One region of the Bacillus sp. m3-13 genome, then DNA from elsewhere that is predicted to be linked to it. Evidence: a T-box and tRNA genes for the amino acid it is inferred to sense, from the RefSeq annotation. Region 1 holds a T-box; the other holds one or more tRNA genes.
What was found. The T-box of region 1 lies ahead of M313_RS0112700 (valine--tRNA ligase). A T-box ahead of a tRNA ligase gene usually reads a tRNA of that ligase, here a tRNA-Val.

Region 1 (4,727 bases):
CCGTCAACAACGACAAACTGACAGCTGATTGATTAATTTCTTTAAAAGAATTAACGATGATATCCAGATCTGCTTTGTTTTTGTTAAAACGGTCGAGGTAGTTATCCATCTCCATTTTGACTGTGACAATGCCGCCTTTCACTTGGACGATATTCTGTTGAGACTGCGCGGTCACTTTGTGCATGGAAGACATCATGCTTGTCACATTGGTGATTTGCTGGTCACTCTTGTCGATAAGTACTTTGATTTTGCTGCTAAGTTCCTTCGAGCTTTCGGCAAGTTTCCGGACTTCACTCGCAACTACGGCAAAACCACGGCCTTCATCACCGGCGCGGGCTGCTTCGATGGAAGCGTTAAGTGCCAAAAGGTTCGTTTGATCGGCAATGTTATCAATACCTTGTGTCATCGTGATGATTTCTTCAGAGACAGACTTCAATGTGTGCATCTCTTCTAATGATTGACTGACTTCCTTCATGACTTCCTCAAAGTTCCCTACCATCTTCTCCATTTGCATTTCATTGTCATTGGTTAAATGCAACAGGTTTTGGCTGCTTTTTTGTGTAAGATTGGTATCTTTTAAGACTTCTTCCGCTTTTAGTGTGACGGTCTGGATAGTTTCTTCCGTCTCCGTCACGGTGCCAGCAACTTCTTCACTAATTTTGGTAAGCTCCGCCTGCAACGTACGGTTTGCTTCATTTGCCTGCTCAAGCAAATCAATGCGAACATGGATATACTCTTCCACAACAAGCTGCGAGTCTAAGTTAATGATATGCGTCAGTGCAGTTAACGTGGTCACCATATCTTTAGGACTGTCCTGAAGCAGCTCCACTACTTTTGGAAGCAGAAGGGTCTGCATAGCGGAATAGGTCGCCAAAAACCATGTAACCGGCAGATGAACACCATTGTGAGTTTGTCCGATTCTTTTCCGCATTTTATAGAAATCTTCATCAAGTTTTCCACTTAAAAGACTTTGAAAATAGCGAACAAAAACTGCCTTAAGTCTTTCCTTACTGGAATTGCTTGTGGCAACCCGTTTCACCGGCGGTTGTTTATATAAATGTTCCAGCACCTTTTCAAGTACTTCATCTAGTATTTCAAATATGACCGGTTTTGCATTTTGTAAAGCTTGCAGATGTTCCTTTGTGAAGCCCATATAGTAAAGGCGGCTTGCCAAATCTGCATCTTCTGAATGACTTACAACAGCTTGTCTGTCCGGAAACTGCATGTCAGCAGTATAAGGAACCTTTTTAGGTTTTTGCATAAATGAAATCATGTACGTCTCCTTTTAAAGTCGAAATTGGTAGAAAATTCTTAGCTTTATGTAGTATTATGGATGATTTTTAGGAAATATGCTATAGATAATGTGTCGAAAGACGTAATAAAAACTGCCTCACCATTAAGTAAGAGGCAGCTTTTCAGGTCGCCTAGATCCATTCCAAATGAAAGCAAATGGCAACCACGATGCAAATGGCAAGAATGAGCACGTCGAAGGTTGTGGGAAGAAAGATGGTACGTATTCCTTGAAACACACAAATAGGAATAATAAATTGCGCGCATACACCTCGAACCTGTCTCAACCATGGCGGCAAGGAATAAGGGTTGTATTTTCGCATAAGGGTACCTCCTTAAGACACTTTTCTCGATGTATATATACCTAAGATATGATTGTGTGCAGAAAATAGTGCCCAATTTGGAACAATTATTTGATTTTGTGCATAACTTAATAAAAAATTGGAGAAGCTTATTGACTATTAGCATATCCTTTATGTAACATAGTAAGGTAATGAGATAACGATCAAATACAGTGACAGGGAAGAGTACAATTGCAGACCCCTTTAGAGAGGGAAACCATTAGCTGAAAGGTTTCTCAGGAAAGTCGGATTGGAAGGTCGCCCTCGAGTAGTTTCAGCGAACGCGTTATGTTCAGTAGTTGAAACCGGTGGAGAGCCGTTAACAGATTTGAGTGTACAGGGAAAAGTCTATCTTTTTCACCCTGTAAAAAAAGGTGGTACCGCGAAACTTAACTCCTTTCGTCCTTTTATATGGATGAAGGGAGTTTTTTATTTTATTTTGGAACAACTAGGAGGAGAAAAAGGATGGAAATGAATGAAGTAAACCTTCCGACAAAATACGATCCACAAACAATCGAAAAAAACCGTTATCAATACTGGCTGGACGGCCGCTTTTTTGAAGCGACAAACGACCAGGACAAAACACCATACACAATCGTTATTCCACCACCAAACGTAACAGGCCGCCTTCACCTTGGCCACGCATGGGACACTACCCTGCAAGACATCATCACACGCATGAAACGTATGCAAGGTTTTGACGTTCTATGGTTACCGGGAATGGACCACGCAGGAATCGCAACACAAGCGAAAGTAGACGAAAAGCTGCGTAATCAAGGAATTAACCGCTATGACCTTGGCCGTGAAAAATTCATGGAAGAAGCGTGGAAGTGGAAAGACGAATACGCAAAACATATTCGAGAGCAATGGTCCAAGCTAGGTCTTGGCCTTGACTACAGCCGCGAGCGATTCACATTGGACGAAGGACTATCCAAAGCAGTGAACGAAGTGTTCGTATCGCTTTATAAAAAAGGCCTGATTTACCGCGGAGAATACATCATCAACTGGGATCCTGCAACTAAAACGGCTCTTTCTGATATCGAGGTTATTCACCAAGATGTTCAAGGTGCCTTCTATCATATGAGATACCCTCTGACTGATGGTTCTGGTTCGATTGAAATTGCAACTACTCGTCCAGAAACCATGCTTGGAGATACAGCGGTTGCGGTTCATCCGGAAGACGAGCGCTACAAGCACTTGATCGGAAAAATGGTAACACTGCCTATCACAGGCCGTGAAATTCCAATCGTTGCCGATGACTATGTAGACATGGAGTTTGGTTCCGGTGCAGTGAAAATTACGCCAGCACATGACCCGAACGACTTTGAAATTGGAAACCGTCATAACTTAGAGCGTATCCTAGTAATGCATGAAGACGGTAGCATGAACGAGAAAGCCGGAAAATACAATGGGATGGATCGTTTCGAATGCCGTAAGCAGCTTGTTAAAGATTTGCAGGAAAGTGGCGTTCTTTTCAAAATTGAGGAGCACATGCATTCTGTTGGACACAGTGAGCGAAGCGGAGCGGTTGTTGAGCCGTATCTTTCCACACAATGGTTCGTTAAGATGCAGCCTCTTGCTGACAAAGCGATTGACCTTCAATCTGAAGAAGACAAGGTTAATTTCGTACCAAACCGTTTTGAGAACACATATATGCGCTGGATGGAAAATATTCGCGACTGGTGTATTTCCCGTCAGCTATGGTGGGGCCACCGCATTCCGGCTTGGTATAACAAAGAAACAGGAGAAATCCATGTTGACCATAACCCACCAGAAGATATCGAAAATTGGGAGCAAGATACAGATGTACTTGATACATGGTTCAGTTCTGCATTATGGCCGTTCTCCACAATGGGCTGGCCGGAAACAGAATCACTGGACTACCAACGTTACTACCCAACAAGTACCTTAGTAACTGGGTATGATATCATTTTCTTCTGGGTTTCCCGTATGATTTTCCAAGGCTTAGAATTTACAGGTGAGCGTCCATTTAAAGATGTTCTCATCCATGGGCTGGTTCGTGACGAGCAAGGCCGCAAGATGAGTAAATCCCTTGGTAACGGTGTAGATCCAATGGAAGTTATCGAAAAGTACGGAGCGGATTCCCTGCGTTATTTCCTTTCTACTGGAAGCTCACCAGGTCAGGATTTACGCTTCAGCTATGAAAAAGTAGAGTCCACTTGGAATTTTGCCAACAAGATCTGGAACGCATCCCGTTTTGCTTTAATGAATATGGACGACATGAAGTTCGAGGATATCGATTTGAGCGGGGAGAAGTCCGTTGCAGACAAGTGGATCCTCACTCGTTTGAACGAAACAATCGAGACCGTAACGAAACTTGCTGAAAAATATGAGTTCGGTGAAGTGGGCCGTGCCCTATACAACTTCATCTGGGATGATTTCTGTGACTGGTATATCGAAATGGCGAAGATTCCGTTGTACAGCGAAGATGAAGCGGCGAAAAAGACAACTCGCTCTATTTTAGCTTACGTATTGGATAACACCATGCGTCTGTTGCACCCATTCATGCCATTCATCACAGAGGAGATCTGGCAGCAGCTTCCTCACGAAGGCGAGTCCATTACGACTGCAAAATGGCCGGAAGTTCGCGATGAACTGACAGACAAGGAAGCGGCAGCGGATATGCGTTTACTAGTAGACATCATCCGCAGCGTACGTAACGTTCGCGCAGAAGTGAACACGCCAATGAGCAAGCAGGTTAAATTGCTTGTAAAAGCGAAAACTTCTGAGATTGCCGCGAAGCTTGAGAGCAACCGTTCTTACCTAGAGCGCTTCTGTAACCCAAGCGAGCTGTTGATTGGAACAGATGTTGCATTAGATGGCGGCGAGAAGGCGATGACAGCAGTGGTGACTGGAGCAGAATTGATTCTTCCATTGTTAGGCCTGATCAACATTGACGAAGAGATTGCTCGTCTGAACAAGGAGCTTGCGAAGCTTGATAAAGAAGTAGAGCGCGTGCAGAAGAAGCTTTCCAACCAAGGCTTCATCGCGAAAGCACCTGCAAATGTCATCGAAGAAGAAAAAGCGAAAGAGCAAGATTATGTTGAAAAGCGTGATGCTGTTCAAGCTCGCATT
Region 2 (4,727 bases), on a different contig from region 1:
AGCTGACCTTTCTGAAACCGCAATAATATTGAAGTTATTATCGGACGGTTTCGATGTTCCGCCGACGGATGAAAATGTGAATAGTTTAATTGAACGTAATGCTTTAAATCCAGGTTATGAGCTGTTTCTTGTGCATGTAGATCAAACTCCCGTTGCGACAATAACAGTATGTGATGAGGAGGAATCAGTATATTTAAGCGCCTTTACGGTCACGCCGGACCAGAGGGGAAAAGGGTACGGGCGTGCAATATTAGAGAATATAGTAAATGATATTAAAGTAAGGTATCCTAAAAAAGCCATAAGGTTGGATGTGGACGTGAAAAATGAAGGAGCAATAAGGCTCTATGAGAATAATGGATTCAGGGTGGTAGGTGGGTATGAATATTATTTTGCCAAGTAAGGGTTTTCAAAAACATGCAAGTGAAGAGGTGGCAGCATCGGCTACCTCTTGTGCGTTACATCGATTGTTCATGTGAAGGTGATGAAAGTTGTTGTTTTGGAAGGTAATGTTCGACGAGTTGATCAAGGTAGTTGATTTTTTCGAGCGCAGTGGATTTATCAATTTGTCTATAGTGGTGGTTTCCGCCTTTTTCCTCGTCCATTTCGTCCGCAAGCTTCACTACTTTTTGTAGAGGACTTCTTTTAACGTCGATTTCAGGCAAGTAGGAATCTGTATGCAAAAGAATAGCAACAGAGATCTTTTTCGCGTTTTGCGGTTTTTCTCCTAAGCGAATCAATAACTTGTGGGCACGCTCTGCCCCTTTAATTGCATGAATATCATTTTCTCTGTACAGCTCATAGTCCCATTTTCCTTGACGATACCATTCATAATGCCCGATATCGTGCAGAAGGGCAGCTTTCGTAGCCAAATCTACGCAAACATTATATTTAAACGCCAAGTGAAAGGCATGGTTGGCCACTTCAAGGGCATGCGCAACCCCGGAGCGCTTCAAATACTTTTGTGTAATAGGGTGTGTAAAAATATCTGTAAGTGTTACTTCTCTCATTAATATCTCCCTCCTGTAAAAATGTGTTTCTTTATAGAATATCATATATGAGTGAATGTGTGCAAGAGAAACAATTAGATTACCTCATTCTTGTATGTTTTAATTAAGGGGCGATAGGATAATATACTATCTAACAGAAACGTCCTTTTTTGATTGCGCAGGTAACAGAATGCCGTCACGCTATTTTTGTTAATATCCAACACAAGTAAGGATCTTTGCGTGATGGATCCATCTTTGGACATATAGATTATTTCAATAGGTGTTCTTGAATTCATATACCACTTGAGCGTTCGGCTCATTATCATCATCTCCTTACCATTATTATATACGAACATATGTTTTATATTCAATAAAAATACGAACATATATTCTGGTTGTTTTTTGGGGAGTTAGGAATATACTTGAAATATAAGAAAGGAAGGTGATTTTGTGAAACCATCTACTACGTTAAAATGGGTGACTGGAGGAATGGAGGCATTTTTAGCTATTCCTGTTCTTGGAGGTTTGACTGTAATGGGGTTTGGTTATTCTCCATTGGGACTTATGTTGATTTTACATATCATTACGTTGGTGTTTAGTGCGAAAGAAGGGCAGAAGTTTCATGGTAGCATTTGGGGAATCGTTGCTTCTTGTTTAGGGTGGGTCCCTTTTGTGGGTTGGGCTTTACACACTATAACAGCTATTATCCTGATGATTGATGCATTTGCTTCGGGAAGAAAAGAAAAAGGTATGCAAGTGTAACCGTCCGAGTTTGGGGCGGTTTTTAGTTTTGTAAAATTATCTTTACAAACACCTGCCGACTATCTATAATAATATTTACAGTCGCATACGAGATCTGATAGTTCAGTGGGAGAACACTACCTTGACAGGGTAGGGGTCGGGGGTTCGAATCCCTCTCAGATCATCTAAGAAGAAGCTCCAATCTCTTAAGTTTTAAGAGATTGGAGCTTTTTTATGCAAATCTACTAAAATGGACAAATCTCTTAATTCGTTAGTCTATACAAGAAAGAATGCTAGACATACTATGTAGAAACTAATGTTAAAGGAGATGTTTAAATGGCAGATATATGTCAAAATTGTAACTGTTCCCCGTATGAGAATCTTTGTGTTTGTGCAACCCAAAACGGGATAACAGTTATCCAACCAGCATGTCAAACGCTTCCGGATGGAAGTACAGCAGGAAACCCTTGCTTCAGGCCTTCACCTGAGAACCGGTCTTATTGGTCTTATAAATTTGCGACTGATAACGCGATGGCTACAAGAGGAATTAGTAGTTTTGTAATACCTGTATGTCAAAACATACCGGCAAACACCATAATAGTAAGTGAAAAAATTGATGGATGTGGCACGTTTACATCCGTTCCGTTCACCATCAGTCCTACTGATCCTAATTATGGCCCAGCGCCAACTGGTTTCAATTGGTTGAAAGTGGAATCGAATAACCGTTTCGATAAGGGTGTCACGGTTGAATACCGCTTGGAAATTGTAGGGAACTACCCTAATGGTACACAAGGAATACGAGTAAGAGCGGCAAATGTGAACTACACGTTTGCTTGTGATGGGTGTTATATTGTTCCTCAATGTCCTGCTCCAGGTCAGTTGATTGTCAATAAAAGTTGTGAAGAAGTATTTGATGGTAATACGGTAAGACTTGCGTTTCAAATTACAGTAACAAATCCTGGGGGATCTCCTCTGGAAAATGTGCAGCTAACAGATACCTTGCTCTTTTCTCCGAATATAACGCTAGGGCCAATCACAATAAGTGATCCTAGTCTAAATGTAGACCGTTCAGTCCCAGGGAGAATTTTGATCACCGGCAATTTAGGTACAATTGAGCCTGGTGGAGAAAGAGTTATTACGTATTCTCTGCCTGTTACAGGGGTATCAGCACCTGGAGAATATTTGATTGATAATAGAGCAAATGTTGTATCAGGCACCGTACAGGCGTCAGATTTCTGTACGTTAAACCTTGACGTAGTCCAATTATCAGCTGATAAATGTTGCACTATCAATGGAAATCAAGTTACGTATCGCTTAACGGTAACAAATACACCGAACTCTCCGGGAACAATTGCGCGAATAGTAGATACACTAGTCATTCCAGCAGGGTTGACAGTGAGATTTTCAACTTTTGGAGGTTGCCAAGCCAGATTCCGTACTGGAGAAGAAGTGCCTTTGAATCAAGATATCACAGGTCAAAGAATGATTGATATAGTTTGCGATAACCTGGATATTCCTCAAGGTGGATCAGCTCACCGGGATATTCAGCTTACTATTGTATCTGCTTCAACTCAAAATGCAACGATTAATAATACCTTGAACAGCGTAGAACCACTTGGAGAACAAAATCAATTATTCTTGCCGACATTAAATGTGCCTGTGAGTGTCGACACCACTTATGTAGCATCCATTACCTGCTCCGACCCTTGTCCAAATAACATCAATCCAGACAATGGGCAATTTTCCGCTGCGCCAAGAAGAGCAAATACAGCCAGTCAGTCTGATTGTGGATGCGGGGGAGGACTTACAAGCACCAACCCTACGAGAAGGTATAATTGGAAATCAGAGCTGTAATAGTATATGAAAATTATTAAGCGCATTCTTATACGGAATGTGCTTTTTTTGCGTGAAACAAGAATGTTGACATTATACCTAAGGGGGTATAATATAAAGAAACAAATGAACCGTATTGGAGGAGATGGTTGTTGGTCATTTCTGTTGCTGTGATATTCTTGATAATTTCCGTTTACTTTTATAATAGATATGTTCCGGTATTGGGTGTTCCTTGTGTGAAAAATTTAGAACTTACAAGTCCTGCAAAAATTGTTGATGTTAGAGATTATAATTATGTGGAAGAACCTTTACCTGTAGCAGTGAATATTCCTGTTGCTTACCTACAGCGTAACTATCAACAATTTAAAGGTGATAAAGTCATCGTCCTTGCATCAAGCCATCTTGAAAAAAACATCAGTGTTCGTTATTTAAAGAAAAAAGGAATTGAAGTGATTGGGTACAGAGTAATCGGGAATAACTGTAAGTGCCCAAAATTAAAAATGATATAAGACGATGATACAACCCGGAAGATTATTTCCGGTTTTTTTTACGTTGATAAGGCAGGCAGGCTTGTGAATTGCTTGTCTATTTTTTGTTATGTGAGGAATTGACACAATCATTTTCTAGTTAAATGAATATACTTTTAATAGATTAATAGAGGAGGTGAGAGTCGTGGGAGTATTGTATGTAGAATGCAAGGTGTGCTGCGAAGTAAAGTGTAAATGCTATCTTCGTCCTAGTAGACCTGCTATGGACAATGCGGTTTCACCGATGGAAGATGCGGCGCGTGACAAGAAAAAATGTTGCTGTAGTGCTGGCGCATCTCGCTATTACAAGTACAATGACTAATTGCTAGTGAGAGAATAGACGGGCGGTAAATGCGCTTGTCTATTTTTTCTTTTTTGTAGAGAAGTACAAGCATAATCTAGCGTTTTACATATTATATAGTAGTTTGAAAAATGGGAGGTGATTATTGTGGGAATAGTTTATGTAGAATGTTGTGAGAAAAAGTATTGTTGCTGTTGCGATGATAAGAGGGATAAGTGTCCGAAACCGGTTAGAAGAAATGAGCAGATAGTTTGTGATGGATTAAGGTCAATGCTTGCTATGCTAGGTGCTATAAATGTACCTTCAGCAAATTTAACTTATATTTTTACTAATGCTGCT

Region 2: it has a tRNA-Val gene. The T-box ahead of M313_RS0112700 (valine--tRNA ligase) is inferred to sense a tRNA for this amino acid. The anticodon was not compared.

Annotation. Positions count from the first base shown of each region.
Region 1 covers NZ_ACPC01000019.1:424,792-429,518, forward strand. The annotation lists gene M313_RS27000 (methyl-accepting chemotaxis protein) at 1-514, opposite strand, end outside; partial or broken gene M313_RS27005 (protoglobin family protein) at 737-1,273, opposite strand; gene M313_RS0112690 (YszA family small membrane protein) at 1,425-1,613, opposite strand; T-box leader at 1,796-2,041, shown strand; gene M313_RS0112700 (valine--tRNA ligase) at 2,097-4,727, shown strand, end outside.
Region 2 covers NZ_ACPC01000010.1:48,527-53,253, forward strand. The annotation lists gene M313_RS0104630 (GNAT family N-acetyltransferase) at 1-400, shown strand, start outside; gene M313_RS0104635 (HD domain-containing protein) at 456-1,007, opposite strand; gene M313_RS0104640 (hypothetical protein) at 1,082-1,306, opposite strand; gene M313_RS0104645 (hypothetical protein) at 1,437-1,748, shown strand; tRNA gene M313_RS0104650 (tRNA-Val) at 1,840-1,911, shown strand; gene M313_RS0104655 (COG1361 family protein) at 2,064-3,581, shown strand; gene M313_RS0104660 (rhodanese-like domain-containing protein) at 3,797-4,069, shown strand; gene M313_RS25730 (hypothetical protein) at 4,233-4,409, shown strand; gene M313_RS0104665 (hypothetical protein) at 4,536-4,727, shown strand, end outside.